2 regions of the Cytobacillus dafuensis genome follow, and region 2 is predicted to be linked to the other one. Evidence: a T-box and tRNA genes for the amino acid it is inferred to sense, from the RefSeq annotation. Region 2 holds a T-box; the other holds one or more tRNA genes.
The links. A T-box is a leader RNA that pairs with one kind of tRNA and senses whether it is charged. The one in region 2 lies ahead of proS (proline--tRNA ligase), so its partner is inferred to be a tRNA-Pro.

Region 1 (16,275 bases), 1.0 Mb from region 2:
AAGATGAAACTTTATGGATCATGTTTTTATATGGAGAAAATGAAGATAAGCAGGCTTTAGAAATAAGAGCCGAGGAATGGATAAGTCGTTGGGTGGCGGAAACTTCAAATGTTCCGTCTAAAAAAGCTTTTCATAAAAATGATCAGCTTGAAGTTTCCATGAATGAAGAGGAATTTATTCAAGCTGTTGAAAAGGTTCAGCATTACATTTCACAGGGAGATGTGTTTCAAGTTAATCTGTCTGTTCGCCAAAGTCAGCCGATCGGTGTGGAGGCCATTGATGTATATGAACAGCTCCGGAGATTGAACCCATCTCCATATATGGGCTATTTCCACACGCCAGAATATCAGCTTGTAAGTGGATCACCAGAGCTTTTGATAAAGAAAAAAGGTGAGGAGGTCAGCACACGTCCAATAGCAGGAACGCGGTCGCGCGGAAGGGATGAAGCTGAGGACTTCGAGCTTGCAAACGAATTAATTGAAAATGAGAAAGAACGAGCCGAGCATGTGATGCTTGTTGATTTAGAAAGAAATGATCTTGGGCGTGTCTGTAAATTTGGATCTGTTGAAGTGAATGAATTTATGGTGATTGAAAAATATTCCCATGTCATGCATATCGTGTCGAATGTACGTGGAGAATTAGCCTATGGGAAGGATGGTTCCGATTTAATTGATGCTGTATTCCCGGGAGGAACGATTACAGGAGCACCAAAGGTTCGAACGATGGAAATCATCGAAGAGCTGGAACCAGTAACGAGAGGTCCTTATACCGGCTCGTTAGGATGGATCAATTACAGCGGTGATCTAGAGCTAAATATTATTATTCGGACGATGATTGTAAAAGAAGGAAAAGCTCATGTACAAGCAGGTGCAGGAGTTGTCATTGATTCAAATCCAAAAAATGAGTATAAGGAATCATTAAAGAAGGCGATTGTCCTTTGGAAAGCAAAAGAGATGGCTGAACAGGAAGAAGGTAACGAGACATGATTTTTATGATTGATAACTATGATTCATTTACCTATAATCTCGTGCAATACCTCGGAGAGATTGGCGAGGAATTAATCGTCAAAAGAAATGATGAAGCATCGATTGAAGAGATTCGTCATAAGCAGCCGAAGTTTTTAATGGTTTCGCCCGGTCCTTGTACTCCAAATGAGGCAGGAATTAGTCTTGAAGCGATAGAGACCTTTGCTGGTCACATTCCTATTTTCGGTGTTTGTCTCGGACATCAATCAATTGCGCAAGTGTTTGGCGGGGATGTCGTCCAAGCCGAGCGTCTAATGCACGGAAAAACATCCGACATTTATCATGATGGAAAAACGATTTTTCAAGGCATGCCTAACCCATTTCCAGCAACGAGATATCATTCCTTAATTGTCAAAAAGGAAACTCTTCCACCATGCCTGGAAGTGTCCGCCTGGACGGATGAGGGAGAAATAATGGCTATTCGTCATAAAGAGCTTCCTATAGAGGGAGTGCAATTTCATCCAGAATCGATCATGACGAAAGCAGGCAAGGAATTGCTGAGAAACTTTCTTCACTTTTATCGCGGATAGGAGGGAGAAATGTGTTTTTATATATGAATGGCGAACTCGTTCGGAAGGAAGAGGCGTCTATTTCTCCATTTGATCATGGATTCCTATACGGTATGGGCTTGTTTGAAACATTCAGAACCTATAATGGTCATCCGTTTTTATTAGATGACCATTTGGAGCGACTGAATAACAGCTTGGAGGTTTTAAATATAAAGGCTCTGTATTCAAGGGAAGAAATCCTTGCTTCAATCCATCTTTTATTGAAAGAGAATCAATTAACAGACGCCTATATTCGGTTGAATGTATCAGCTGGTATGGGTGAAATCGGATTGCAAACAGAACCTTATACACAACCGAACTTGATAATGTTTACAAAGCCACTTCCGCAAAGAAATCCCTTTTTGGAAAAAGAAGCGATTATTCTGAAGCTAAAGCGCAATACACCAGAGGGGCTAGAGAGGTTAAAATCTCACCATTATTTAAATAATATTTTAGCGAAGAGAGAAATGGGAGATTCACATGAATGTGAAGGCATCTTTCTTACAGATGAAGATTTTTTAGCAGAAGGAGTTGTATCCAATCTATTTTGGATTAAGGACAAAATCCTGTTTACTCCTACAGTTGAAACTGGAATCCTAAATGGTATTACAAGACAATTTGTATTAAAGCTTGCTGGCAAATATGGAATGACGATTAAAGAGGGATTTTTCACCCTCGATCAAGTCATGAAGGCAGAAGAGATCTTTGTCACGAACTCGATTCAAGAGATTGTCCCAATTGCTTTGTTTAATGGGAAAAAGATGCCTGGCATTATGGGGAAAAAAATAATAGAGCTACAACAGCTTTATGATCAATTTTCAAAGGTTTTATGGAGCAGAAAAGAGCTGTAAAGGAGTTATGTTGTAATGAATGTGATCAAATGTGGGCCTTATTCATTGGATTATGAAAGTAAGACGTTGATTATGGGGATTTTAAATGCAACCCCTGATTCTTTTTCTGATGGAGGAAGGTTTAATCATATCGATAGAGCCGTTGAGCGGGCGTTGCAAATGGTTAAAGATGGGGCTGATATCATTGATATTGGCGGAGAATCCACCCGGCCAGGCTTCGATGCTGTTCCATTAGAGGAGGAGTTAGAAAGGGTGATCCCTGTCATAGCGGCCATCTCTAAAGAAGTAAATGCTCCTATATCGATAGATACTTATAAAGCGGAAGTAGCTAGACAAGCCATTAAGGCTGGCGCCCATATTATTAACGACATTTGGGGCGCGAAAGCTGATCCAGATATGGCATCAGTTGCTGCAGAGCTACAGGTTCCTATTATTTTAATGCATAATCGAAAGAATCAAGATTATACTGTTTTCTATCGAGATGCCGTAAACGATTTATATGAGAGTATCACGCTAGTGAAAAACGCTGGTGTGAAAGATGAAAATATTATTCTAGATCCAGGCATTGGTTTTGCGAAGGATTTAGACTTGAATCTTGAAATGATGAGACATTTGGACAAGCTTGTTTCGATTGGCTATCCAGTTTTATTAGGGACATCTCGGAAATCAATGATCGGAAGTGTTCTAGATTTGCCTGTCCATGAGCGGATGGAAGGGACAGGTGCGACCGTTTGTTACGGAATCCAAAAAGGGTGTCAAATCATTCGGATTCATGATGTGAAGGAAATGAAGCGGATGGCTACAATGATGGATGCACTTATGGGGAAAGGGATATAACATTTATGGATCGAATTATAATAAATAAAATGGCGTTTTATGGCTATCACGGTGTTTTTCCAGAGGAAACCCGGCTTGGTCAACGATTTATAGTAGATTTGACTGTGGAGACAGATTTGAAAAAGGCTGGAGAGTCAGATCATCTCGAGGATTCAATTAATTATGGTGAGCTATATCAAGTTTGTAAAGATGTTGTTGAAGGGAAACCTTTGAAACTCATAGAAGCTGTGGCTGAAAAGATTGCCGGGGAAATGTTAGACCGATTTCATGCTATTTCCCAAGTGACAGTGAGGATGATTAAGCCTGATCCCCCAATTCCTGGCCATTATGAATCAGTAGCCGTTGAAATTACAAGGGGTAGGTAAATATGAATAATGACGCTTATATTGCTTTAGGTTCTAATATTGGCAACCGGTTTGAAAATATTAAAGCAGCCATTACAAGTATTGAGGCTGCTCCAAAAATAAAAGTGGTAAAAACCTCCTCCATCTATGAAACAGACCCGGTAGGATATGAAGAGCAGGATCAATTTTTAAATATGGTGATTCAAGTGAGAACAGACTTAACGTCGACTGAATTACTTGATGTTTGCTTAGAAATTGAAAAAAAACTTGGGAGAAAAAGGGACATTCGATGGGGACCTAGGACAATAGACCTTGACATTTTGTTGTATAATCAAGAAAATATTAATTCAGAGAAGTTAATAGTTCCTCATCCTCGGATGCATGAAAGGGCTTTTGTCATCATTCCTCTATTAGAGATTCAGTCTGGCACCAAAATTCCGACGATGGAAACTCCTCTTCAAACAGTTTTAGAGGATATACCAGATAGAGAGGGAGTACGAATATGGAAGCAGAAAAATGGGGAAGACGTATTCGCGCTTTTCGAAAATTAAAAGGCTATACACAGGAAAGCTTTGCAAGGCAGTTAGGTGTATCTGTTTCAATCCTTGGAGAAATTGAAAGGGGAAATCGGATGCCAGCTCTAGATTTTTTAGAACGAATTGTACGCTTGCTAAATATTACTATTGAAGATCTGACTCCACCGGAGGAAAATGAGTAATAGATTTATTTTTTGGCTAATAAGAAAGTTTAAGTTTATTAACTACTAAAGTAAAGTGTGTGTTTAATCATTTATCTGCTAATAAAAGGAGGGTCCACATGTTCAAAATTGGTGACATTGAATTAAAAAACCGTGTTGTTCTTGCTCCAATGGCAGGGGTATGTAACTCGGCGTTTCGTCTCACTGTCAAAGAGTTTGGCGCCGGACTTGTATGTGCAGAAATGGTCAGCGACAAAGGGATTGTGATCAAAAACGAGAAAACGATGAACATGCTTTATATAGATGAAAGAGAAAAGCCGCTAAGCTTGCAAATTTTTGGCGGTGAAAAAGAGACGTTAGTTGAAGCCGCTCAATTTGTTGATAAAAACTCAAATGCTGATATTATCGATATTAATATGGGCTGCCCTGTTCCGAAAATCACGAAATGTGATGCAGGAGCTAAATGGTTGCTCGATCCAGATAAAATCTATGAAATGGTTTCTGCCGTAACGGCTGCTGTTGACAAGCCTGTAACAGTTAAAATGCGTATGGGCTGGGATGAGGACCATATTTATGCTGTCCGAAATGCTCAAGCTGTTGAGAGTGCAGGAGGAAAAGCTGTTTCCTTACATGGACGTACCCGCGTACAAATGTATGAGGGAAAAGCAAATTGGGACATCATCCGCGAAGTTAAGCAAAATATTAACATTCCTTTAATAGGAAACGGTGATGTCATGACGTCTCAAGATGCGAAGCGTATGCTTGAAGAAACTGGCTGTGACGGCGTTATGATCGGCCGAGCTGCATTAGGAAATCCGTGGATGATTTATCGTACTGTGAAGTATCTTGAAACAGGCGAATTAATGGATGAGCCAAGTGTTCGCGAAAAAATTGATGTATGTATCCTTCATCTTGACCGATTAATCGCGCTAAAAAATGAATATATTGCAGTTCGTGAAATGCGAAAGCATGCAGCTTGGTACTTGAAGGGTATTCGCGGAAACGCGAAGGTACGCAATGCTGTTAATGAATGCAACACAAGAGAAGATCTTGTCACTTTATTAACTGCACTTGTAATTGAGGCTGAAGAGAAAGAACAAAGCCAAATGCAAGTTGGATAAAGTGATCCTTTGGAGATTCGGACACACAGGGTGTGCTATTTCAGATTTTGATAGTAGATAATCTTTTGTAATATCTTCCATCCTATGTTCCTATGTTGATTGTTAATCTGCGATAAAGTTTGACATAGCCTTATTCTTTATCTATAATACTTTTCATATAAAGAGAACTGCCAGTGGACATGCTGGCAGTTTTTATTCTATTTATAAACATTAATGATGTCTATGCAGTCCACTTTGTGTAAAATAAGTATGGGAATCTTTAATATCGCAGTTTTACACTTTACATAAAAAGATCTACAAATTGGAGATGATACAAGTGAGTCAGAGCCATGAAGAATTAAATGACCAAATTATTGTCAGAAGGGAAAAAATGAATAGCCTGCGTGAAAAAGGGCTAGATCCGTTTGGAAAACGTTTTGAACGTTCCCATCAGTCAAAAGAGTTAATTGAACAATACGGAGAGTTTGAAAAAGAAGACTTAGAACAGAAAAATGTTTCAGTAACAGTTGCTGGCCGTATTATGACTAAGCGCGGAAAAGGAAAAGCTGGATTTGCTCATATTCAAGATTTAACAGGACAAATTCAACTATATGTTCGTAAAGATGCTGTAGGTGATGAAAAGTATGAGATTTTCGACAGTGCGGATCTTGGCGATTTAGTTGGCGTGTCTGGTACACTTTTCAAAACACAAGTAGGAGAACTTTCTATTAAAGTTCAGGGATTCGAACTATTAACAAAGTCACTACGTCCGCTTCCTGATAAGTTTCATGGGCTTAAGGATGTTGAACAGCGGTACCGTCAGCGTTATTTAGATTTAATTATGAGCGAAGAAAGTAAAAATACTTTTGTAACTCGTAGCCGTATTATTCAATCTATGCGCCGTTATCTAGATAGTCTAGGATATCTAGAGGTAGAAACACCAATGATGCATTCAATTGCAGGAGGTGCATCTGCGCGTCCATTTATCACGCACCACAATGCCCTTGATATGGAGCTTTATATGCGTATTGCTATTGAGCTGCATTTAAAACGATTAATTGTTGGTGGATTAGAAAAGGTTTATGAAATTGGCCGTGTATTCCGCAATGAAGGGGTTTCTACTCGTCACAATCCTGAATTCACAATGATTGAATTATATGAAGCGTATGCTGATTATCGTGATATCATGAGCTTAACTGAAAACTTAATTGCACATATCGCTCAAGAGGTCCATGGAACAACGAAGATCCAATATGGTGAACATGAAGTAGATCTAACACCTGAATGGAAAAGACTTCATATGGTAGATGCGATTAAGGAATATACTGGTGTAGACTTCTGGAAAGAGATGACGACCGAGGAAGCTAGAAGTTTAGCAAAAGAACATGGTGTTGAAATTACTGAGCATATGCTCTATGGACATATTGTTAATGAATTCTTTGAGCAAAAGGTCGAGGAGAAATTGATTCAGCCGACATTTATTTTTGGGCATCCTGTTGAAATCTCTCCTCTTGCGAAGAAAAATGACGAAGATCCTCGTTTTACAGATCGTTTTGAGCTGTTTATTGTCGCTCGTGAGCATGCTAATGCATTTACAGAATTAAATGATCCTATTGATCAAAGAGAGCGCTTTGAGGCACAGCTAAAAGAACGTGAACAAGGTAATGATGAGGCACATATGATGGATGATGACTTTATTGAAGCGTTAGAGTATGGTATGCCTCCAACTGGAGGACTTGGAATAGGAATAGATCGATTAGTTATGTTATTAACGAATTCTCCTTCTATTAGGGATGTACTTCTATTCCCATTAATGCGCCATCGTTAAATTTCCTTAAAAGGCAAGGTACTATTGTACCTTGCCTTTATATATGAGTGTATGATGGAATAGTGTCAAAGTATGAAGCAGTCATTCTATTAAAAGCAAAAAATCTTATAAACTTCCGTCATTAAAATAGATTCTATTTTCTGGTTGTGCAGAGTGGAATAATTCGAATATTTTTTCTTTGTTTTTTATCTAAAAAACATATTGCATACAAGTGTTAATGGTGATATATTAGTATCTGTTGCTGCAAAGATAGCAACTTTGAAATAAAAAAAGTTCAAAAAAGTTGTTGACTCAACTTAACGAATCTGGTAATATTAAAAAGTCGTCTTAAACGACAGAAACACTTGAATTTGTTCTTTGAAAACTGAACGAACAAAAACGTCAACGTTAATTCAAAGTCTTTTTATAAGACATTTTTAAGAGCTAATCTTACTCTTTATTGGAGAGTTTGATCCTGGCTCAGGACGAACGCTGGCGGCGTGCCTAATACATGCAAGTCGAGCGGACTTGTGAGAGCTTGCTCTCGCAAGTTAGCGGCGGACGGGTGAGTAACACGTGGGCAACCTGCCTGTAAGACTGGGATAACTTCGGGAAACCGGAGCTAATACCGGATAATTCTTTCCTACACATGTAGGAAAGCTGAAAGATGGCTTCGGCTATCACTTACAGATGGGCCCGCGGCGCATTAGCTAGTTGGTGAGGTAACGGCTCACCAAGGCAACGATGCGTAGCCGACCTGAGAGGGTGATCGGCCACACTGGGACTGAGACACGGCCCAGACTCCTACGGGAGGCAGCAGTAGGGAATCTTCCGCAATGGACGAAAGTCTGACGGAGCAACGCCGCGTGAGTGATGAAGGTTTTCGGATCGTAAAACTCTGTTGTTAGGGAAGAACAAGTACCGTTCGAATAGGGCGGTACCTTGACGGTACCTAACCAGAAAGCCACGGCTAACTACGTGCCAGCAGCCGCGGTAATACGTAGGTGGCAAGCGTTGTCCGGAATTATTGGGCGTAAAGCGCGCGCAGGTGGTTCCTTAAGTCTGATGTGAAAGCCCACGGCTCAACCGTGGAGGGTCATTGGAAACTGGGGAACTTGAGTGCAGAAGAGGAAAGTGGAATTCCACGTGTAGCGGTGAAATGCGTAGAGATGTGGAGGAACACCAGTGGCGAAGGCGACTTTCTGGTCTGTAACTGACACTGAGGCGCGAAAGCGTGGGGAGCGAACAGGATTAGATACCCTGGTAGTCCACGCCGTAAACGATGAGTGCTAAGTGTTAGGGGGTTTCCGCCCCTTAGTGCTGCAGCTAACGCATTAAGCACTCCGCCTGGGGAGTACGGCCGCAAGGCTGAAACTCAAAGGAATTGACGGGGGCCCGCACAAGCGGTGGAGCATGTGGTTTAATTCGAAGCAACGCGAAGAACCTTACCAGGTCTTGACATCCTCTGCCAACCCTAGAGATAGGGCGTTCCCCTTCGGGGGACAGAGTGACAGGTGGTGCATGGTTGTCGTCAGCTCGTGTCGTGAGATGTTGGGTTAAGTCCCGCAACGAGCGCAACCCTTGATCTTAGTTGCCAGCATTCAGTTGGGCACTCTAAGGTGACTGCCGGTGACAAACCGGAGGAAGGTGGGGATGACGTCAAATCATCATGCCCCTTATGACCTGGGCTACACACGTGCTACAATGGATGGTACAAAGGGCTGCGAGACCGCGAGGTTAAGCGAATCCCATAAAACCATTCTCAGTTCGGATTGCAGGCTGCAACTCGCCTGCATGAAGCCGGAATCGCTAGTAATCGCGGATCAGCATGCCGCGGTGAATACGTTCCCGGGCCTTGTACACACCGCCCGTCACACCACGAGAGTTTGTAACACCCGAAGTCGGTGGGGTAACCGTAAGGAGCCAGCCGCCTAAGGTGGGACAGATGATTGGGGTGAAGTCGTAACAAGGTAGCCGTATCGGAAGGTGCGGCTGGATCACCTCCTTTCTAAGGATATATAGAAGTATTTCATACTTCTTAAATAAGACGTTTCTTGTTCGTTCAGTTTTGAGAGAATAATCTCTCAAAACTTTTGTTCTTTGAAAACTAGATAATGAAATGAAGAAGAATAACCGAGTAATCGCCATTTTAGTTTTCTCTCTTATTTATTCATTGAGTAAGAGTACAAACCATGAGGACAACGTTAATCGTTGACCGAAGTAGGTTAAGTTAGAAAGGGCGCACGGTGAATGCCTAGGCACTAGGAGCCGATGAAGGACGGGACTAACACCGATATGCTTCGGGGAGCTGTAAGTAAGCTTTGATCCGGAGATTTCCGAATGGGGGAACCCCCTATCCGTAATGGGATAGGATCTTTACCTGAATACATAGGGTATTGAAGGCAGACCCGGGGAACTGAAACATCTAAGTACCCGGAGGAAGAGAAAGCAAACGCGATTCCCTGAGTAGCGGCGAGCGAAACGGGATTAGCCCAAACCAAGAGGCTTGCCTCTTGGGGTTGTAGGACACTCTACACGGAGTTACAAAGGAACGAGGTAAATGAACAGGTCTGGAAAGGCCGGCCATAGAAGGTAAAAGCCCTGTAGTTGAAACTTCGTTCCCTCCAGAGTGGATCCTGAGTACGGCGGGACACGTGAAATCCCGTCGGAAGCAGGGAGGACCATCTCCCAAGGCTAAATACTCCCTAGTGACCGATAGTGAACCAGTACCGTGAGGGAAAGGTGAAAAGCACCCCGGAAGGGGAGTGAAAGAGATCCTGAAACCGTGTGCCTACAAGTAGTCAGAGCCCATTAACGGGTGATGGCGTGCCTTTTGTAGAATGAACCGGCGAGTTACGATTACATGCGAGGTTAAGTTGAAGAGACGGAGCCGCAGCGAAAGCGAGTCTGAATAGGGCGAATGAGTATGTGGTCGTAGACCCGAAACCAGGTGACCTACCCATGTCCAGGTTGAAGTCCAGGTAACACTGGATGGAGGACCGAACCCACGCACGTTGAAAAGTGCGGGGATGAGGTGTGGGTAGCGGAGAAATTCCAATCGAACTTGGAGATAGCTGGTTCTCTCCGAAATAGCTTTAGGGCTAGCCTCATGTAGTAAGAGTCTTGGAGGTAGAGCACTGTTTGGACTAGGGGCCCTCATCGGGTTACCGAATTCAGACAAACTCCGAATGCCAAAGACTTATCCATGGGAGTCAGACTGCGAGTGATAAGATCCGTAGTCAAGAGGGAAACAGCCCAGACCACCAGCTAAGGTCCCAAAGTATACGTTAAGTGGAAAAGGATGTGGAGTTGCTTAGACAACCAGGATGTTGGCTTAGAAGCAGCCACCATTTAAAGAGTGCGTAATAGCTCACTGGTCGAGTGACTCTGCGCCGAAAATGTACCGGGGCTAAACGTATCACCGAAGCTGTGGATTGACATCTACGATGTCAGTGGTAGGAGAGCGTTCTAAGGGCGTTGAAGCTAGACCGTAAGGACTGGTGGAGCGCTTAGAAGTGAGAATGCCGGTATGAGTAGCGAAAGATGGGTGAGAATCCCATCCACCGAATGCCTAAGGTTTCCTGAGGAAGGCTCGTCCGCTCAGGGTTAGTCGGGACCTAAGCCGAGGCTGAAAAGCGTAGGCGATGGACAACAGGTTGATATTCCTGTACCACCTCTTTACCGTTTGAGCAATGGGGGGACGCAGGAGGATAGGGTAAGCGCGCTGCTGGAATAGCGCGTCCAAGCAGTTAGGCTGCAAGCGAGGCAAATCCCGCTTGCATAAAGGCTGAGCTGTGACGGCGAGGGAAATAAAGTACCGAAGTTCCTGAATCCACACTGCCAAGAAAAGCCTCTAGCGAGGGAAAAGGTGCCCGTACCGCAAACCGACACAGGTAGGCGAGGAGAGAATCCTAAGGTGAGCGAGAGAACTCTCGTTAAGGAACTCGGCAAAATCACCCCGTAACTTCGGGAGAAGGGGTGCTCATTTGGGTGAATAGCCCGGATGAGCCGCAGTGAATAGGCCCAGGCGACTGTTTAGCAAAAACACAGGTCTCTGCGAAGCCGTAAGGCGAAGTATAGGGGCTGACGCCTGCCCGGTGCTGGAAGGTTAAGAGGAGGGGTTAGCGCAAGCGAAGCTCTGAATTGAAGCCCCAGTAAACGGCGGCCGTAACTATAACGGTCCTAAGGTAGCGAAATTCCTTGTCGGGTAAGTTCCGACCCGCACGAAAGGCGTAACGATCTGGGCACTGTCTCAACGAGAGACTCGGTGAAATTATAGTACCTGTGAAGATGCAGGTTACCCGCGACAGGACGGAAAGACCCCGTGGAGCTTTACTGTAGCCTGATATTGAATTTCGGTACAGCTTGTACAGGATAGGTAGGAGCCTTGGAAGCCGGAGCGCTAGCTTCGGTGGAGGCATCGGTGGGATACTACCCTGGCTGTATTGAAATTCTAACCCGCACCCCTGATCGGGGTGGGAGACAGTGTCAGGTGGGCAGTTTGACTGGGGCGGTCGCCTCCTAAAAAGTAACGGAGGCGCCCAAAGGTTCCCTCAGAATGGTTGGAAATCATTCGAAGAGTGTAAAGGCATAAGGGAGCTTGACTGCGAGACCTACAAGTCGAGCAGGGACGAAAGTCGGGCTTAGTGATCCGGTGGTTCCGCATGGAAGGGCCATCGCTCAACGGATAAAAGCTACCCCGGGGATAACAGGCTTATCTCCCCCAAGAGTCCACATCGACGGGGAGGTTTGGCACCTCGATGTCGGCTCATCGCATCCTGGGGCTGTAGTCGGTCCCAAGGGTTGGGCTGTTCGCCCATTAAAGCGGTACGCGAGCTGGGTTCAGAACGTCGTGAGACAGTTCGGTCCCTATCCGTCGTGGGCGCAGGAAATTTGAGAGGAGCTGTCCTTAGTACGAGAGGACCGGGATGGACGCACCGCTGGTGTACCAGTTGTTCTGCCAAGAGCATCGCTGGGTAGCTATGTGCGGAAGGGATAAGTGCTGAAAGCATCTAAGCATGAAGCCCCCCTCGAGATGAGATTTCCCATAGCGTCAAGCTAGTAAGACCCCTGAAAGATGATCAGGTTGATAGGTTTGAGGTGGAAGCGTGGTGACACGTGGAGCTGACAAATACTAATCGGTCGAGGACTTAACCAAATTGATTACTCGAATTCTTCTTCAACATTATCTAGTTTTGAGGGAACAAAACCTCAATTTCATACAGTCTAGTGGCGATAGCGAGAAGGTCACACCCGTTCCCATCCCGAACACGGAAGTTAAGCTTCTCAGCGCCGATGGTAGTTAGGGGCTGTCCCCTTGTGAGAGTAGGACGTCGCTAGGCATATTATGGAGGATTAGCTCAGCTGGGAGAGCACCTGCCTTACAAGCAGGGGGTCGGCGGTTCGATCCCGTCATCCTCCACCATATTTATAATGCCGGCCTAGCTCAATTGGTAGAGCAACTGACTTGTAATCAGTAGGTTGGGGGTTCAAGTCCTCTGGCCGGCACTCTTGAGCAATCATTTTATTACGAGCCATTAGCTCAGTCGGTAGAGCATCTGACTTTTAATCAGAGGGTCGAAGGTTCGAGTCCTTCATGGCTCACCATTTAAATAATGCGGGTGTGGCGGAATTGGCAGACGCACCAGACTTAGGATCTGGCGCCGCAAGGCGTGGGGGTTCGACTCCCTTCACCCGCACCATTTATAATATGCGGAAGTAGTTCAGTGGTAGAACACCACCTTGCCAAGGTGGGGGTCGCGGGTTCGAATCCCGTCTTCCGCTCCAAAAGTGCCGGGGTGGCGGAACTGGCAGACGCACAGGACTTAAAATCCTGCGGTAGGTGACTACCGTACCGGTTCGATTCCGGTCCTCGGCACCATTATTATTATATATGCGCCCGTAGCTCAATTGGATAGAGCGTCTGACTACGGATCAGAAGGTTATGGGTTCGACTCCTTTCGGGCGCGCCATAATAATATTCAGAAATTAGACCCTGAATAAATAATTTTATGCTGTACTTCATAGTTGGCTTTTAACAATACGGGAAGTAGCTCAGCTTGGTAGAGCACTTGGTTTGGGACCAAGGGGTCGCAGGTTCGAATCCTGTCTTCCCGACCATTTTAAAATACGGGGCCTTAGCTCAGCTGGGAGAGCGCCTGCCTTGCACGCAGGAGGTCAGCGGTTCGATCCCGCTAGGCTCCACCATAAAAAGTTTTTGAAAAAGTTGTTGACTCAACTTAGTGAATCTGGTATTATTAAAAAGTCGTCTAAAACGACAAAACATTTGAAGTTGTTCTTTGAAAACTGAACGAACAAAAACGTCAACGTTTTCTAAGTCTTTTTATAAGACATTTTTAAGAGCTAATCTTACTCTTTATTGGAGAGTTTGATCCTGGCTCAGGACGAACGCTGGCGGCGTGCCTAATACATGCAAGTCGAGCGGACTTGTGAGAGCTTGCTCTCGCAAGTTAGCGGCGGACGGGTGAGTAACACGTGGGCAACCTGCCTGTAAGACTGGGATAACTTCGGGAAACCGGAGCTAATACCGGATAATTCTTTTCTACACATGTAGGAAAGCTGAAAGATGGCTTCGGCTATCACTTACAGATGGGCCCGCGGCGCATTAGCTAGTTGGTGAGGTAACGGCTCACCAAGGCAACGATGCGTAGCCGACCTGAGAGGGTGATCGGCCACACTGGGACTGAGACACGGCCCAGACTCCTACGGGAGGCAGCAGTAGGGAATCTTCCGCAATGGACGAAAGTCTGACGGAGCAACGCCGCGTGAGTGATGAAGGTTTTCGGATCGTAAAACTCTGTTGTTAGGGAAGAACAAGTACCGTTCGAATAGGGCGGTACCTTGACGGTACCTAACCAGAAAGCCACGGCTAACTACGTGCCAGCAGCCGCGGTAATACGTAGGTGGCAAGCGTTGTCCGGAATTATTGGGCGTAAAGCGCGCGCAGGTGGTTCCTTAAGTCTGATGTGAAAGCCCACGGCTCAACCGTGGAGGGTCATTGGAAACTGGGGAACTTGAGTGCAGAAGAGGAAAGTGGAATTCCACGTGTAGCGGTGAAATGCGTAGAGATGTGGAGGAACACCAGTGGCGAAGGCGACTTTCTGGTCTGTAACTGACACTGAGGCGCGAAAGCGTGGGGAGCGAACAGGATTAGATACCCTGGTAGTCCACGCCGTAAACGATGAGTGCTAAGTGTTAGGGGGTTTCCGCCCCTTAGTGCTGCAGCTAACGCATTAAGCACTCCGCCTGGGGAGTACGGCCGCAAGGCTGAAACTCAAAGGAATTGACGGGGGCCCGCACAAGCGGTGGAGCATGTGGTTTAATTCGAAGCAACGCGAAGAACCTTACCAGGTCTTGACATCCTCTGCCAACCCTAGAGATAGGGCGTTCCCCTTCGGGGGACAGAGTGACAGGTGGTGCATGGTTGTCGTCAGCTCGTGTCGTGAGATGTTGGGTTAAGTCCCGCAACGAGCGCAACCCTTGATCTTAGTTGCCAGCATTCAGTTGGGCACTCTAAGGTGACTGCCGGTGACAAACCGGAGGAAGGTGGGGATGACGTCAAATCATCATGCCCCTTATGACCTGGGCTACACACGTGCTACAATGGATGGTACAAAGGGCTGCGAGACCGCGAGGTTAAGCGAATCCCATAAAACCATTCTCAGTTCGGATTGCAGGCTGCAACTCGCCTGCATGAAGCCGGAATCGCTAGTAATCGCGGATCAGCATGCCGCGGTGAATACGTTCCCGGGCCTTGTACACACCGCCCGTCACACCACGAGAGTTTGTAACACCCGAAGTCGGTGGGGTAACCGTAAGGAGCCAGCCGCCTAAGGTGGGACAGATGATTGGGGTGAAGTCGTAACAAGGTAGCCGTATCGGAAGGTGCGGCTGGATCACCTCCTTTCTAAGGATATATAGAAGTATTTCATACTTCTTAAATAAGACGTTTCTTGTTCGTTCAGTTTTGAGAGAATAATCTCTCAAAACTTTTGTTCTTTGAAAACTAGATAATGAAATGAAGAAGAATAACCGAGTAATCGCCATTTTAGTTTTCTCTCTTATTTATTCATTGAGTAAGAGTACAAACCATGAGGACAACGTTAATCGTTGACCGAAGTAGGTTAAGTTAGAAAGGGCGCACGGTGAATGCCTAGGCACTAGGAGCCGATGAAGGACGGGACTAACACCGATATGCTTCGGGGAGCTGTAAGTAAGCTTTGATCCGGAGATTTCCGAATGGGGGAACCCCCTATCCGTAATGGGATAGGATCTTTACCTGAATACATAGGGTATTGAAGGCAGACCCGGGGAACTGAAACATCTAAGTACCCGGAGGAAGAGAAAGCAAACGCGATTCCCTGAGTAGCGGCGAGCGAAACGGGATTAGCCCAAACCAAGAGGCTTGCCTCTTGGGGTTGTAGGACACTCTACACGGAGTTACAAAGGAACGAGGTAAATGAACAGGTCTGGAAAGGCCGGCCATAGAAGGTAAAAGCCCTGTAGTTGAAACTTCGTTCCCTCCAGAGTGGATCCTGAGTACGGCGGGACACGTGAAATCCCGTCGGAAGCAGGGAGGACCATCTCCCAAGGCTAAATACTCCCTAGTGACCGATAGTGAACCAGTACCGTGAGGGAAAGGTGAAAAGCACCCCGGAAGGGGAGTGAAAGAGATCCTGAAACCGTGTGCCTACAAGTAGTCAGAGCCCATTAACGGGTGATGGCGTGCCTTTTGTAGAATGAACCGGCGAGTTACGATTACATGCGAGGTTAAGTTGAAGAGACGGAGCCGCAGCGAAAGCGAGTCTGAATAGGGCGAATGAGTATGTGGTCGTAGACCCGAAACCAGGTGACCTACCCATGTCCAGGTTGAAGTCCAGGTAACACTGGATGGAGGACCGAACCCACGCACGTTGAAAAGTGCGGGGATGAGGTGTGGGTAGCGGAGAAATTCCAATCGAACTTGGAGATAGCTGGTTCTCTCCGAAATAGCTTTAGGGCTAGCCTCATGTAGTAAGAGTCTTGGAGGTAGAGCACTGTTTGGAC
Region 2 (16,275 bases):
TAATTGAAAATTGGTTAATTAACCCCATAACAAATAGTTATAAATTTAATAAGGGGGTACCCATTTATGAATTGGATACCCCCCTCTAATGAATTTCTAGTTAAACATAGAGCTGCTGTGCATAGGTTGGATTTTTGCTTTTGGATCAATGTAAGCCTTTGCATGATTAACTGCTGTTGGTGCTTCTCCAAAGCCGCAAGCAATAAGTTTTACTTTGCCATCATACGTACAAATGTCTCCAGCTGCATAAATTCCTGAAATATTTGTTTCCATTTTGGAATTAACGACGATGGAGTTCTTTTCAATTTCAAGTCCCCATTCTTTAATTGGGCCAAGTGATGAAACGAATCCATAGTTACAAATAACTGCATCTACATCGATTGTTTCTTTTTCCTTGTCATTTACACCTTCTAAAACAACTTGGCTAATGCCTTTTTCGCCACCGATTAATTCTACAGGGACAAAAGGAGTCTTAATATCAACCTTCGAGTTATGAAGATTTTCTACGCTATGTTCGTGGGCACGGAATTTATCGCGTCGGTGAACAATCGTTACCTTTTCAGCAATTGGCTCTAGCATTAATGCCCAGTCAACAGCAGAGTCTCCTCCGCCAAATACAACGACCTTTTGGCCTGCAAATTGATTTAAATCATCAATAAAGTAATGCAGGTTCTTGCCTTCGTATTGTGCTGCACTTTCTAACTCAAGTCGTCTCGGTTGAAATGCACCGTTTCCAGCCGTAATAATGACAGATTTTGTATAATGAATTTCTTTATTCGTTGTTAGTTTGAATGTACCATCTTCTAATTTTTCAAGCTTCTCAACCGATTGCTCAAGAGCAGCAGCAGGTTCGAACTTTGCCATTTGCTCCTTTAGATTATTGATTAAATCTTGTGCACGTACCTTTGGAAAACCAGCTACGTCATATATGTATTTTTCTGGATAAAGGGCCGATAATTGTCCACCAAGTTGTGGCAAGCTTTCAATAATTTTCACTGAGGCTTGTCTCATTCCTCCGTAGAAAGCGGTAAATAATCCAATTGGGCCTCCACCAATAATCGTGATGTCATATACTTTTTGATCTTCTTTCACTCCATATCCCCCCAAATATAATAGTGCAATTCCACCCTATATAATAACATAATTTCTAGTAAAGCTCACATGCTTGAAAAAAGATTGTGAATAGGATAAGTAATCAAAACAAGAGTCATATTGTAAATAATCAAAAAAAATGAATTTTCAAAACGTATTTTCTTCACTTTTTTAGGCTTGAAATCCTAATTGAAAACGCATAATATGAATTGTAGGGTATTATGTTAATATTTTGTGACAAATTTTTTACTTTTTTTTGACATCTTTAGTGAATTTCATCACAAACTCTTTGTATTGACAAATAAATATGAAGAGCGGCGGTTTATAGAGAAATTTGCCAAAATAAGGAAAAATTTTGAAAAGGTGGAAGATATACGTTGAGAAAGCAAAAGATAGTTATCTTAGGAGCAGGCTATGGCGGATTAATGACTGCTACTCGTTTACAAAAAACGGTAGGCGCGAATGAAGCTGATATCGTTTTAGTAAATAAGAATGAGTATCATTACGAAACAACTTGGTTACATGAAGCGTCTGCAGGAACTCTGCACCATGATCGAGTTCGTTATGATATTAAAACTGTTATTGACCAAAATAAAGTTGATTTTATTAAAGATACTGCCGTTGAAGTGAAAACGGATGAGAAAAAGGTAATCCTTGAGAATGGCGAAATTGATTATGACTATTTAGTTGTTGCTCTTGGTGGAGAGTCTGAGACATTCGGGATTAAAGGCTTAAAAGAGTATGCGTTTTCAATTGTGAATGTTAACTCTGCTCGTCAAATTCGCGAGCATATCGAATACCAATTTGCTACTTATAATACAGAAGAAGATAAAAAAGATGAGCGTCTTACTATTGTTGTTGGTGGGGCAGGATTTACTGGTATCGAATTTTTAGGCGAATTAGGAAATCGTATTCCAGAGCTTTGCCGTGAATATGATGTTGATTTTAACAAAGTGAAGATCATTTGTGTAGAAGCTGCACCAATGGTTCTTCCAGGATTTGATCCTGAGCTTGTTGAATACGCGGTTTCCCACCTAGAGAAGAAAGGCGTAGAATTCCGCATTGGTACAGCGATTAAAGAATGTACTACTGAAGGAATTATTGTTGGAAAAGGTGAGGAAGAAGTAGAAGAAATTAAAGCAGGTACTGTAATTTGGGCTGCGGGCGTACGCGGAAACTCTTTAATTGAGAAGTCAGGCTTTGAAGCAATGCGTGGTCGTGTGAAAGTTCAGCCAGATTTAAGAGTACCTGGTCACGACAATATTTTTATTATCGGAGATTGTTCATTAATTATTAATGAGGAAATTAATCGTCCGTATCCTCCAACAGCTCAAATAGCAATGCAGCAAGGGGAAACATGTACGAGAAACCTAGTATCATTAATAAGAAACAAAACAGAGCTAGAAACATTTAAGCCAGATATTAAAGGAACTGTATGTTCTTTAGGTGAAGATGATGCAATTGGAGTAGCATTTGGCAAGAAAATGGTTGGCTCAAAAGCTTCATTCATGAAAAAAATGGTCGACAACCGTGCACTCTATATGATCGGCGGACCATCGTTAGTACTTAAAAAAGGAAAATTTAATATTCTTTAATCAAATTACTAGAAAAACTAAGCGTTCTCGAAGTCAGTGAATGCTTAGTTTTTCTTTTTTTTATCTCTGAACAATAAATGAATAATGATTAATTTTCCATGGTAGCCTGAAACCATGTTTGTTATTTGTTACACTTAAAAAATAGATTCTATAAATATTGGGGGATTATTATGGAGGATAGAAAAAATAGGGGAAAGGTGTGGCTCGCCGTTTCTGGCCTTGTCATCTCCCCAGATAATAAGTGGCTTGTTGTCAAGAAGAAGTACGGGGGACTAAAGGGAAAATGGTCCTTGCCTGCGGGATTTGTCAATCCAGGAGAAACGGCAGATGATGCAGCAATTCGAGAAGTATTGGAGGAAACAGGAATAAAATGTACAGTGAAAGAGATGATTGGCCTCCGTACAGGTGTCATAAAAGAAGAAATTAGCGATAATATGATTCTTTTCCTGTTAGAACCCTTACCAGAACAGAACATTCACGTACAAGATAAAGAATTATATGATGTACAATTTATTGATCCATTTGTATTGGCAGAAGATGAGGAGGCTTCTGTGCTTCTAAAATTTTTAGTTCATAGATCAGATTCATCAGCCAAACCATTAATTGATGGGATCAACCCTGGGGACCAGTTCGGATATACAGCCTACAAACTGTTTTTATAAACTTACTTCATTAAAATGAAACCGCATGATACCCAATATCATAAAACCCGTTTTCCAATTAAATAATTGACTCCATAATTTACATTCAGTACACTAAATATTGATGTGCTGAGGGAGGAACAGAATCAATGCCAATGACTATTTTCGTATTGCCTATTTCCATGCTGCTTTTCTTTGTATTATTTTTTGGAATCGGTTTTATATTAAATATGCTGTTAAGAATGTCTTGGGTTATGGCGATTATTTATCCGATTATCGCGATTTTGATTATTGATAAGGTACGCTTTATAGAATATTTTCAAAACACAGGGGAATCTCTTTCCAGCTTAGGACATGAATTTTCACAGCTTGCAACAGCAGATGTGCTTATTTTAAGCAGCGGGTTGGCAGGTGCAATCCTTGCTGGGGTAGTAATTAAAATTCTTCGTAAAAAAGGATATCAAATGTTCTAAATGTCTTAAAATCTCTGCTTAAAGCAGGGATTTTTTAGCTAAAAGGAAGATTTAAGTTTATTAATGTACTAAAATGAAGTGTGTTTTTTTAATTAAATATCTGCTAATAAAATCGCATAAGAAAAACTAGGCATTCGCCAAAAAGGACTGGGAGAATGCCTAGTTTTTCTTATTTTATGTACATTTTTTTGAAAATTCATTATTAATTTTTCTCCAATCATGAATATTCCTTTGAAAGTTGGGAAATGAATATTCTTGGGAGGAGTGAAATAATAATATGAGTAAAATAAAAAATTGGACAAGACGAATAATAATGTCACTTCTATTTTTGGCTGCATTGTTTACAACCTTTCAATCTATTTCTGGGGTTCAAGCAAAATCTTTTGCAAATTATTTAAATAAAGATGATTTACAGCGAGACAAGAATGAGGATGATGGCTTTTTCGATCATTCCTTTAAGACAGTTGGGATTGCCTTTAAATATTTAAAGGAATTAACTAATTCCGACTTAAAGATTTCATCAAGTCTGGCCGTGACTGGACAGCCCCCTAAATTAGAAGATGCCATTGATTGGACAAAATATCCCGTTAGAAGAGTGACAGCAACAGGATATACTGCCTATTACGAATCGACAGGTAAAAATCCTGGACACCCAGGATTCGGTATTACATATTCAGGTGTAAAGGTGAAAAGAGATTTATATTCAACAGTAGCGGCAGATCTTAATGTGTTCCCGCTTGGTACAATCCTTTTTATACCGGATTATGGCTATGGTGTTGTAGCAGATAAAGGCGGAGCGATTAAAGGGAATAAAGTAGATCTTTATTATGAGACAGTAGATGATGTTTATAATCAATGGGGCAAAAAAACACTCGATGTCTATGTCGTTGAAATGGGAGACGGCTCCATTACAGAAGAAGAATTACTTGCATTAAACGAGGCAGAATCCATGCAAGTATTTCGTCAACAATATATAAATTCAGAACGAAAATAAAAGGACAGGCAAATCCGAAAAATGGATTTGCCTGTCTTTTATTCATGATATTTTACTCACTGAAGAATCTGGTCTCCATCCACTAGAACGAAGCAAAGGCATCAGGGTGGATTTGCTTCGCAAGTCTAACAGCGCCTTCAATTAACCGTGGAGAGGGTCTGCAATAAAGCTCTTCTTCTAGGACAAGAATGTTGTTGTTTTTAACGGCTTTCATTTGATCCCAATTCGGTCTTTTTAGAACAATATCCGGTTTGACTTTTTCCTTTCTTACACCAACCCATGCTAGGCAAATATAATCAGGTTGTCTGGAATATACATCATCCCAATCCGTTTGTACGCTTGCAAGGGCAACATCCTTAAATAAGTTAGTAGCTCCAGCAAGCTCACTAATTTCTGTAAGCCAATTTACTTCTCCTGGAGTAAAGACTGGTTTAGGCCACCATTCCCAATAAAGTGTAGGCTTTTTCTCAATTTTTGCTGCAATTGACTTCAAGCCTTCGATTTTTGAACGGAAATTCACTGCTGCCTTTTTTCCTGCTTCAGGTTGCCCTAATGCATTTGCGGTTTTAATTAAGTCACTTTCGATATCTGTTAGGCTTTGAGGATTTAAGGTGATATGGGGAATATTCCTTTTGACCAATTCTTCGATGTTTTTTTCCATCCCTGGTACACTTAATGAAGCAATTACTAGATCTGGACGCAGTGCCTCTATCTTATCCATATGAATGGATAAATCCGGTCCAAGGCGAGGAAGATGCTTAATTTGTTCAGGCCAATCAGAGTAATCATCCACACCTATAAGAAGGTCAGTAAGTCCCAAATATTCGATTATTTCAGTATTACTAGGACAGATCGATACGATTTTCAATCCATTCCCCCCTTTTTAGTTCCGAAATTATCATGAAACAAGAACATGAAGACCAAGCGTTAAAAGAATTCCTGTTAATCCGCCAAAAAACACTTCGATTGGCTTGTGGCCGAGCAATTCTTTTAACTCCTTCCGTCTTTCTTGTACTGCTTTTTTCTGCCACATCTTTGCTTCTTCAACAAAACGATTAAAGTCAGAGACTAATTGATTTAATACGATTGCTTGTTCTCCTGCTTGTCTTCTTACCCCAGTTGCATCAAACATTGTAATGATGGCAAACACAGCTGATACAGCGAACACTGCCGAATCTAAGCCTGTTTCTAAAGCAACGCCAGTTGAAAGGGCTGTAACTGCTGCCGAGTGAGAGCTTGGCATTCCCCCTGTGCTAGTAAGCAATGACCAATTTAGTTTCTTTGTAGCGATGAAATGGATTGGTACTTTCACAAATTGCGCAAATAAGATAGCTGCAATGGCAGCCCAAAGAGGGAAATTCAATAATAATTGCATGGATTAACCACCTTTATGTATAAGAATCATTCACTACAGCATATCAGCATTAGGTAAAGGAAAATGCCTTTTGCCTTTATGCGATTACAGTATTAAGACCCAAGTCCTTTTGTTAAGATGATAATAATAAATCTGTGATAGTGCAATGTTTTTTAAAGACTTTAACATATAAGAGTTCAATGTGACCGTAAAAAGGAAACCTCCAACAATCCGGTCACAAAGAAGAGTTCAATGTGACCGTAAAAAGGAAACCTCCAACAATCCGGTCACAAAGAAGAGTTCAATGTGACCGTAAAAAGGAAACCTCCAACAATCCGGTCACAAAGAAGAGTTCAATGTGACCGTAAAAAGGAAACCTCCAACAATTCGGTCACAAAGAAGAGTTCAATGTGACTGTAAAATGGAGAACCCCACCAATTCGATCTTCTCAATCATGTTCCCTTTGAAGAAGTTTTATCTCTTCCGAAAATGCCTAAATTATATTTATCGCAGATTAACGGGCTGTAAGACCCCCACTTCAAGAAGTTGAGTTAAGAAAAAATTTCTAAGTGGGGGATCAACAGCCCGTATAAGCCCGACGACGGACAGGATGTCCTAGTCAGGCGAAAGCCACAGGACGTGGCGTTCTGAGCGTGATTGGTTCAACTAACAATCAGTGGGGGATGAAGGTCGACTAAGAACGCCACGTCCTGTGGCAACGTCGGCACTAGCACGTCCTGTGCGTCGAAAAACCCCCACTGATTGAAGTTTCACTTTATATCTTAATGATTAGACCGTCGAAATATTTCCCTTTTTCCGATATAATGAGAACATCTATTATGGGGGTGAAGCAATGTTTAAGGTAATAAAAGATATGAACTACTCGAATGAGCATGATTGTCTGATCCTAGGTATTTTCGAAAAGCCTAATAAATTTGAAGGCACTCTAGCTAATGTGGATAAACAATTTGATGGCCAATTAACAGAGCTTGTAAAAAGCGGGGATCTTTCTGCAAAGAAGAAATCGGTATCAAAAGTACATACCTTTGGAAAAATTGGAGCAAAGAGATTATTTGTTGTCGGGCTTGGCCGTGAGAAGGATTACTCCTTTGAAGTGTTACGTGAAGCTTTAGGAAAAACCTTTAAAGCTGTAAAAGCTGCAAAGATTCAAGATGCAGCCATCTACTTAGATTCTTTTGTAAATGAAGATATTGATGCCTTGGATGCAGCACATGCTGTAAGTGAAGCGTATGCGTTGTCTACCTATTGTTTCGAAGGTTATAAACAAAAGTTCAGTGAACATGAGAAGTCAATTAAATCTATTTCAGTTTATTGTGAATTAACAGAGGAAGAAGATGTAAATGCGGCGTTAACGGTAGGATATGCATATGGAAAAGGAACAAACTCTGCTCGTACACTTGTGAATCTTCCTGGAAATATGCTTACAGCAACCGATATGGCCAACTATGCGAAAGAACTTGCAGCCAAATATAACTTTGAAGCGGAAATTCTTGAAAAGGAAGATATGATTAAGCTTGGCATGGGAGCGTTATTAGCTGTCAATCAAGGATCAACTGAACCGCCAAAAATGATTGTGCTTAAATACCAAGGAAAAAAAGAATGGAAAGACGTCATTGGTTTAGTCGGAAAAGGAATTACATTTGATACAGGCGGCTACTCATTAAAGACGAAAGATGGAATTGTTGGGATGAAAACGGACATGGGTGGTGCGGCAGCAGTTCTTGGCGCAATGGAGATTATTGGTGAGCTAAGACCAGAACAAAACGTCGTTGCGGTTATTCCTTCGACTGATAATATGGTAAGCGGCAATGCTCTTAAGCCTGACGATGTCATTACTTCCATGAGCGGAAAAACAATTGAAGTTTTGAATACGGATGCAGAAGGACGTCTTGCACTAGCGGATGCTGTTACATATGCTAAACATCATGGGGCAAATTATCTGGTTGATGTGGCTACCTTAACTGGTGGTGTCATTGTAGCACTTGGAAACGACACAACAGGTGCCTTAACAAATAATGAGGCATTATGGGAGCAAGTTCTTGAAGCTTCCTATGAAGCTGGAGAACCAATCTGGCGCTTGCCTTTATTTGAGAAAGACAAACAAAGAGTCAGAGGCAGTAAAATTGCTGATCTAAACAATTCCCCAGGACGTGAGGGCCATGCCATTATGGGAGGTGCGTTCGTAGGAGAATTTGCTGAGGTAACTCCATGGGTTCACCTTGACATTGCAGGAACTGCTACAACTCGCAAAGAGCATGATCTAGGACCATCAGGCGCTACAGGTGTCATGGTTCGAACGCTTGCATTACTTGTTGAAAGATTTGATGCTTAAGAAAAATAATAGAAAAGGTCCTGGAATTTTCCAGGGCTTTTTCTTTTGAAAAATATTTGACAGAAAAACATAATATATGATAGTTTTATATCTATGTTTTAGTTCTCTACCAATTTAGCATAATAAAGCAATGAGAAAGAGAGGATTTTCATCATGAATGCTGTTGTTCTAGCAGTTTTCACAATGCTTATACTTAGTCTTCTAAGGGTTAATGTCGTATTTGCATTAATTGTGGGTGCGCTTGTGGGAGGCTTGTCTGGCGGATTAGGTATTCACAAAACAATCGAGGTTTTTTCTAATGGTCTAGGTGGAAGTGCTGAGGTTGCAATGAGCTATGCTTTATTAGGTGGCTATGCCATTGCTTTATCTAGAACAGGGCTTCCTAACTTAATCGTTGAATGGATTCTTCAAAAGGTTAATAAGGATGGAGAAACGAAGGCGAAGGGTCTATCAAAAGCACTTATTATTTTTTCTATTTTAATCATGTCATGTTTTTCTCAAAATGTAATTCCAATTCATATTGCCTTTATTCCAATTCTAATTCCACCATTATTAATAGTGATAAATGAATTTGGTATAGATCGCCGGTTAATAGCTTCGGTATTAACTTTTGGCTTAACAGCTCCTTATATTCTTCTTCCAGCAGGTTTCGGTAAAATATTTCATGAAATCTTAGCTGATAATATGACCAGTAGTGGACTTGTGGTTGATCCTGCCGATATTCCAAGGGCGATGCTTATCCCAACAGCTGGACTAATACTTGGTTTACTATTCGCGATATTTTTCTCATATCGAAAAACAAGAACGTATAAACAGCATAATGTAATAAAAATGGAAAAAACACATTATTCAAAGGTTAGCATCGTTTTTTCACTCATTTCGATTGTTGCTGCACTATATGTACAAATCCAACTGGACTCTATGATTTTTGGTGCAATGACAGGTATTCTTGTGATTTATTTAAGCGGAGCTGTGAAATGGCGGGAAGCTGATCAGCTTTTAACAGATGGTATGAAAATGATGGCCTTTATCGGTTTTGTCATGCTTGCTGCATTCGGATTTGCAGAAGTATTAAAAGCAACCGGTGATGTAGACAAGCTTGTTGAGCAGGTAGCGGGAATTATCGGAGACAATAAGTCGCTTGCTGCACTTCTCATGCTTATCGTTGGACTTTTAGTGACAATGGGAATTGGTTCTTCCTTTTCGACGATACCAATCATTGCTACGATTTTTGTTCCATTATCATTGGAACTTGGCTTTAGTCCAATGGCGACCATTGCTCTAGTAGGAACTGCTGCCGCACTTGGTGATGCGGGTTCACCAGCTTCAGATAGTACCTTAGGGCCAACAGCCGGGCTTAATGTGGACGGGCAGCATAATCATATTTGGGATACATGTGTACCTACTTTTCTTCATTACAATATCCCGCTCATTCTATTTGGCTGGATAGCCGCAATGATTCTATAATAGTAAAAAAGCAGCTTCGGAATCCAATCGAAGCTGCTTTATGTTTTTCTAATTAAAACCCAAACAATGTTGTAATAATATTTTTCTTCTTCATTTTTTTCCTTGGAAGTTCCTTTTCGAAAACAAACAAATTTTCCGCAGGGATGTTTTTCTTAGTAAAGTCATGTCTTGCTTCAAGTTTTTCTATCCGCTCATTTAGCTGGATAAGCTCTGCTTGGAGATCCTCGATTTCCCGTCGGTGCTGCAAAAGCTGATAGGATACAACATCATCCGCTTTTCCATTTATTCTTTGCTCTAATTCTTCCAATTTCTTTAGAATCTTTTCAGTTGCCTGATCGTGTATACTTACAGATGCGTTCATTGTTCCTCTCCTAGCTTTTTTGTCGGTAATGGATACATCCTGCAGGATAATGCCCTTATTAAGCTGCTCCTGAACCTGTTTGAGCAAGTGAATATCTTCCTCTGTGAATAAATAATGGCCAAGTTCATTCCGTTCCATTTGGAGCTCCAGTTGTCGTACCCAACGCTGCACCGTGCTCGGCGAAACCCCTAACAACTTTGCAACAGCACTTGTATTCATACTGATCCCCTCCTTATTAACAGTGGAATTCTCCTTTGAATATCGGATTCCTTCCCATATGACAAAACAAGTTTCTATTCGGCAAAGAAAGTGGATTTATTACAAGTTTTCTTGAATCTGTCGTTTTGAGTATTAATCGTCAAATCATGACAAAGTTCCTTATAGGTTATTTAATTCATGTTGATTATTCCTATTTCAATAATTATACTTAGGATAGCTTTAATTATAATAATAATTAGGAATAGTTTGGAAAGGGGATAATTGGAATGATCATTGGAGTACCTAAGGAAATAAAGAACAATGAAAACCGAGTAGCTGCGACCCCAGCTAGTGTGTATACACTTGTAAAAGCTGGGCATCAAGTTTTAGTTGAATCTGGTGCAGGTATTGGAAGCGGGTTCACAGACGAAAATTATAAAGAGGTTGGAGCAGAAATCGTTCCTACAGCTGCAGAAGCATGGGCAGCAGAAATGGTCATGAAGGTTAAAGAACCTCTTGAGTCTGAATATACATATTTCCGTGATGGATTAGTATTATTCACATACTTGCATTTAGCTGCAGAGCCTGAATTAGCAAAAGCATTAAAGGAGAAGGGTGTTACAGCTATTGCTTACGAAACGGTAGAAGTAAATCGTACATTGCCATTACTTACACCAATGAGTGAAGTAGCAGGCCGAATGGCAACTCAAATTGGCGCGCAATTCTTACAAAAAACAAATGGCGGAAAAGGCATTTTGCTAGCTGGAGTTCCAGGTGTTTCACGCGGAAAAGTAACCATTGTTGGTGGAGGAGTAGTTGGGATCAATGCTGCGAAAATGGCCATCGGTCTTGGTGCAGATGTAACAATCATTGACCTTAGTCCTGAACGTCTTCGTCAATTAGATGATATTTTCGGAAACAGCATTCAAACATTAATGTCAAATCCATTCAATATTGCACAAGCTGTGAAAGAAAGCGATTTAGTCATCGGTGCTGTTCTAATTCCTGGTGCAAAAGCACCGAAATTGGTTACAGAGGAAATGGTAAAGGAAATGGCTCCTGGCTCAGTTGTTATTGATGTGGCTGTCGACCAAGGTGGTATTTTTGAAACGGTTGACCATATTACAACTCATGATAATCCAACTTATGAAAAGCATGGAGTTGTTCATTACGCAGTGGCGAATATGCCTGGTGCTGTTCCAAGAACATCTACAATTGCTCTTACGAATGTAACCATTAATTATGCATTACAAATTGCTAATAAGGGTGTTAAGAAAGCAATTGAAGACAACCCATCCTTAAAGCTTGGCGTAAACGTATTGAATGGTCACATTACATACCAAGCAGTTGCTAGAGACCTTGGTTACGATTATGTTTCTGTTGAACAAGCATTTGAAAACTAATTCTAGAACAGCATGTTTATTTAACAAAAGCAAATAATAATTTCAATAGACGACTCTTTAACCAAATGGTAGAAGAGAAATTTACAAATTGTATTTGACATGACAAATAAATATGTATATAATTTTCCAAAAATAGTTTAAACATTGATGAGGATTAGTAAAGTGAAACTTGTTTATCTTAGAGAGGAGGCCATCTGCTGAAAGGCTTCTATAAACAGCCGCTTGAACCTGCCTCTGAGTTCTGTATCGGATGTTTTACTGAAGATACAAGCGGGTCCATATCCGTTATCATGATTCGAGTGTAAAGCCTTTGCTTTAAATTAGGGTGGTACCGCCATACTTTGGTCCCTAATTTTGAGCAGGGCTTTTTTTATAGCTATTTTTTTAAAAATTTTCATATAAAAATTGGGGTGTGAAAAATGGGAAAAGAATTTGTTAAAGATATTACAGCAATGGATGATGATTTTGCCCAGTGGTATACAGATGTCGTAACAAAGGCAGATTTAATCGATTACTCAAGTGTACGCGGATCGATGATCATCCGTCCATATGGATATGCACTTTGGGAAAACATAAAAACGGCATTGGATAATAGAATAAAAGCAACTGGCCATGAAAATGTTTATATGCCGCTATTTATTCCAGAAAGCCTTTTACAGAAGGAAAAGGATCATATTGAGGGCTTTGCTCCTGAGGTAGCATGGGTTACTCATGGGGGTTCAGAGGAGCTGACAGAGAGGTTATGTGTCAGACCTACTTCTGAAGTGCTTTTCTGTGAGCATTATAAAAATATTATTCACTCTTACCGAGATCTGCCAAAGCTATATAATCAATGGGCAAATGTCGTGAGATGGGAAAAGACAACAAGACCGTTCCTACGCACGCTCGAGTTTTTATGGCAGGAAGGACATACATGCCATGCAACAGATGAGGAAGCACATGAGGAAACGAAGAAAATGCTAGAGGTATATGCTGATGTTTGTGAGAATGTTCTTGCTATCCCTGTTGTAAAAGGACAAAAGACAGACAAAGAAAAGTTTGCTGGTGCAAAGTTTACGTATACAATTGAAAGCTTAATGCATGACGGAAAAGCTTTACAATCAGGAACTTCGCATCATTTAGGAGATGGATTTGCTAAAGCCTTTGGCATTCAATTTACAGATAAAGACGGGCAGCTCCAATATGTACAGCAAACATCATGGGGATTCACAACTCGTATCATTGGAGCCATGATCATGGTTCACGGGGATGATAGAGGTCTTGTCATTCCACCAAAAGCTGCTCCTACTCAAGTGATGATCGTGCCAATTGCTCAGCATAAAGAAGGAGTTTTAGACTTTGCCTATCAATTAAAAGAATCGTTATCCGCGATTGCGCGTGTGGATATCGATGCAAGCGATAAAAAGCCAGGCTGGAAATTCAATGAATATGAAATGAAAGGGGTTCCGCTTCGATTAGAGGTCGGGCCGAAGGATATTGAAAATAAGCAAGTCATTTTAGCAAGACGTGATACTGGGGAGAAGGTCATTGTCAGTATGGACCAATTAGAATCCCAAATTGAAATCATATTAGATGACATTCAACGTAATTTATTTGCTAAAGCGAAGGAGCTTCGTGAACAAAAAACATATTCTGCTACTACTTTTGATGAACTTAAAGATATTTTTACGAATAAAACAGGTTTCGTTAAAGCGATGTGGTGCGGGGACAGAGAGTGCGAGGATCAAATAAAAGAGGAAACAAGTGCAACATCTAGATGTATTCCATTTGAACAAGATTCTATTTCGAGAGAATGTGTTTGCTGTGGCCGCGAAGCAGATCAGCTAGTTTATTGGGCTAAAGCTTACTAAAAAAAGGAAAGTTTAATTTGTTTAAATTGTTTAAGTGATTTTGATATATATAAACATCTTTTAAGAAAAACTAAGGCCATTGAAAAAAGGCCTTAGTTTTTTTGGCTAGTGTATAAATAAACTTGTTTAATCGGTAAAATTATAAAGAACAGAATAAATTTTTTGAAATAAAAATATTAATAAATCATTTTACCCCGTATCTTTTTGGACTTCTGCTTCGTTTTACAAATAGGAAGGTGTTAAAGGAGTGAAGGAAATGTTCAGTAAGCTTAGTAAAGGGAGCAAGCAGAGCGAGGAATCAAATGAGAATGTATTTATTGAATTGTATCCTGGGCTACAGCGATATTGCCGCTTTCTTTCCAAAAATAAATGGGATGGAGAAGATATCGCTCAAGAAACGATTTTAAAAGCAATTCAGCATTATCAAAGTAACAATAAAATAAATGCTGCTTTATTAAATAAAATTGCCTATCATCATTGGATAGATACAGTTCGTAAACGAAAGTATGAAACCATTGAGGAATCTCCTGCTTTAAGCACATTTGAAGATAAGAGCCTTATAGAAACAGTTGAAAAATTAACACAGCAATTCACACCGAAACAAGCAGTAATTTTCACCTTAAAAGAGGCATTTCATTATAAAACGAGTGAAATAGCCGAATTGATAGGCATTTCAGAAACAGCTGTGAAAAGCAACCTGTACCGAGCGAAAAAGAGGCTCATACAAGATGATTCCTTTGATGTAGGACCTTTTTGGAGTGAGGAAGAGCGTGTCTTGTTAACTGAGCTCTTCTACGAATCATTAAGGACACAGGATCCTTCTCGCTTGTTAAAAATGCTCCCGGTTATTAGCTCTCTAGCAAGAAAAGCTCAAGCAATTCAGCTTGATATGCGAACAACAAAAAGTCCATTTACTCCTTCAACCACCTTCTCTATGGCAGCATAGCCTTGTTAAAACGAAGAGGAGGAAATCAGTATGAATACGATACCTTATGTAATTGAACAATCAGGCCGTGGTGAACGTTCGTATGATATTTACTCTCGTCTATTGAAAGATCGTATCATCATGATTGGGGATGAAATTAATGATCATCTGGCAAATAATGTGGTTGCACAATTATTATTTTTAGCTGCTGAAGACCCTGATAAAGATATCTCACTGTATATCAATAGCCCTGGTGGCTCCACTTCGGCTGGATTTGCAATCTTCGATACAATGCAATTTATAAAGCCTGACGTGAGAACAATATGTACGGGGATGGCTGCATCATTTGGAGCAATGCTTCTTCTTGCTGGAACGAAGGGAAAGCGTTATGCGTTACCGAATAGTGAGATTATGATCCACCAGCCCCTTGGAGGAGTGCGCGGGCAAGCAACAGAAATTGAAATCTCCGCACGCCGTATTTTAAAACTTAAAGATCATATTAATCAAATTATCTCTGAACGCACTGGACAGCCTGTAGAAAAAGTATCCAAAGATTCAGACCGCGACTACTTTATGAATGCAGAAGAAGCAAAGGAATACGGAATCATTGACGACATTTTGGTTCCGAAGTGATTTTGGCTATCAATGTAATTTGGTTGGAAATGGTATTTCTACTGTAAGCCCACTCAAAACCTCCCGAAATTGCATATGAAGTAGTGTAGGCAAAATATTAGGAGGTTGCTCATTATGTATTATTACAGAGGAAGACCCCATCCTGGAGATGAGAGATTCTTTTTCGGTGCTCCATTTTTAGGTGGTTTATTTGGCGGCTTACTTGGAGGGGCTGTTGGAAGTGCCCTGTTTGCTCGCCCATTTCCAGTCCCATATCCGTATCCTTATCCGGCTTTTCCACCATATTCTCCATATGGACCCGGGTTTGGTCCATACGGTTATGGACAACCGTTTTATTAAATCTATTGTAGATTTTTGTAGAAGAATAATTTAACAAAGAGCCAACAGATTTTATGACATATTGAGTGATCGTCATAAAATCTGTTGGCTGCTTTTTTATTTGTCTAACTCTAGCACCTAGCCCCTCGAGGTCATAAGTCATGCCGGCAAGAAGGTTAAAGAACAACCTTCTCACCGCCCTGCCTTATGCTTGTCGGGGCTGAACGAGGCGCTTCCGCTTTTCTATTTGTCTAGCTCCAGGCGCCATCGGCTCGAGGTCATAAGCCAATCCGTCACAAAGGTTAAAGAGCAACCTTTATGCCGGCTCGTTTTATGCTTGTCGGACTTGCACAGGATGTGCTGACATCGACGTTCGCCACAGGGATGTGGCGGTATTTAGTCGAGGTTCCACTGTGGAGGCGCTTCCGCTTTTCTTATTGCCATCTTAAATTTAATTTTAAACTACAGCATTCTTGGTATTTATCACCTGATTCAAAAGTTAGGATAAGACCATCAGGAGTATACTTAACGTCAGGGACTAGGACTACTCCTGTTGATTTAATCATATTTTCGATTTTTTTTTGGTCGGCTGCTTGTGCCGAACTCATTAATTCTAAT

Region 1: it has a tRNA-Pro gene. The T-box ahead of proS (proline--tRNA ligase) is inferred to sense a tRNA for this amino acid. The anticodon was not compared.

The regions. Positions count from the first base shown of each region.
Region 1 is NZ_CP042593.1:84,707-100,981, forward strand. Features, by position in the region: gene FSZ17_RS00415 (anthranilate synthase component I family protein) at 1-986, shown strand, start outside; gene pabA (aminodeoxychorismate/anthranilate synthase component II) at 983-1,555, shown strand; gene pabC (aminodeoxychorismate lyase) at 1,567-2,424, shown strand; gene folP (dihydropteroate synthase) at 2,440-3,261, shown strand; gene folB (dihydroneopterin aldolase) at 3,267-3,626, shown strand; gene folK (2-amino-4-hydroxy-6-hydroxymethyldihydropteridine diphosphokinase) at 3,629-4,156, shown strand; gene FSZ17_RS00445 (helix-turn-helix domain-containing protein) at 4,108-4,323, shown strand; gene dusB (tRNA dihydrouridine synthase DusB) at 4,422-5,423, shown strand; gene lysS (lysine--tRNA ligase) at 5,731-7,230, shown strand; rRNA gene FSZ17_RS00460 (16S ribosomal RNA) at 7,667-9,217, shown strand; rRNA gene FSZ17_RS00465 (23S ribosomal RNA) at 9,433-12,367, shown strand; rRNA gene rrf (5S ribosomal RNA) at 12,435-12,551, shown strand; tRNA gene FSZ17_RS00475 (tRNA-Val) at 12,559-12,634, shown strand; tRNA gene FSZ17_RS00480 (tRNA-Thr) at 12,645-12,717, shown strand; tRNA gene FSZ17_RS00485 (tRNA-Lys) at 12,741-12,816, shown strand; tRNA gene FSZ17_RS00490 (tRNA-Leu) at 12,827-12,911, shown strand; tRNA gene FSZ17_RS00495 (tRNA-Gly) at 12,922-12,996, shown strand; tRNA gene FSZ17_RS00500 (tRNA-Leu) at 13,002-13,090, shown strand; tRNA gene FSZ17_RS00505 (tRNA-Arg) at 13,105-13,181, shown strand; tRNA gene FSZ17_RS00510 (tRNA-Pro) at 13,253-13,329, shown strand; tRNA gene FSZ17_RS00515 (tRNA-Ala) at 13,341-13,416, shown strand; rRNA gene FSZ17_RS00520 (16S ribosomal RNA) at 13,586-15,136, shown strand; rRNA gene FSZ17_RS00525 (23S ribosomal RNA) at 15,352-16,275, shown strand, end outside.
Region 2 is NZ_CP042593.1:3,959,494-3,975,768, reverse strand. Features, by position in the region: gene FSZ17_RS19005 (NAD(P)/FAD-dependent oxidoreductase) at 97-1,092, opposite strand; gene FSZ17_RS19000 (NAD(P)/FAD-dependent oxidoreductase) at 1,470-2,687, shown strand; gene FSZ17_RS18995 (NUDIX domain-containing protein) at 2,858-3,349, shown strand; gene FSZ17_RS18990 (YuiB family protein) at 3,478-3,801, shown strand; gene FSZ17_RS18985 (3D domain-containing protein) at 4,079-4,795, shown strand; gene FSZ17_RS18980 (cobalamin-binding protein) at 4,878-5,663, opposite strand; gene FSZ17_RS18975 (divergent PAP2 family protein) at 5,694-6,170, opposite strand; gene FSZ17_RS18970 (leucyl aminopeptidase) at 7,003-8,502, shown strand; gene FSZ17_RS18965 (Na+/H+ antiporter family protein) at 8,656-9,969, shown strand; gene FSZ17_RS18960 (MerR family transcriptional regulator) at 10,022-10,549, opposite strand; gene ald (alanine dehydrogenase) at 10,816-11,931, shown strand; T-box leader at 12,067-12,284, shown strand; gene proS (proline--tRNA ligase) at 12,351-13,781, shown strand; gene FSZ17_RS18945 (sigma-70 family RNA polymerase sigma factor) at 14,038-14,727, shown strand; gene clpP (ATP-dependent Clp endopeptidase proteolytic subunit ClpP) at 14,752-15,339, shown strand; gene FSZ17_RS18935 (hypothetical protein) at 15,454-15,678, shown strand; gene FSZ17_RS18930 (YuzC family spore coat inner layer protein) at 16,092-16,275, opposite strand, start outside.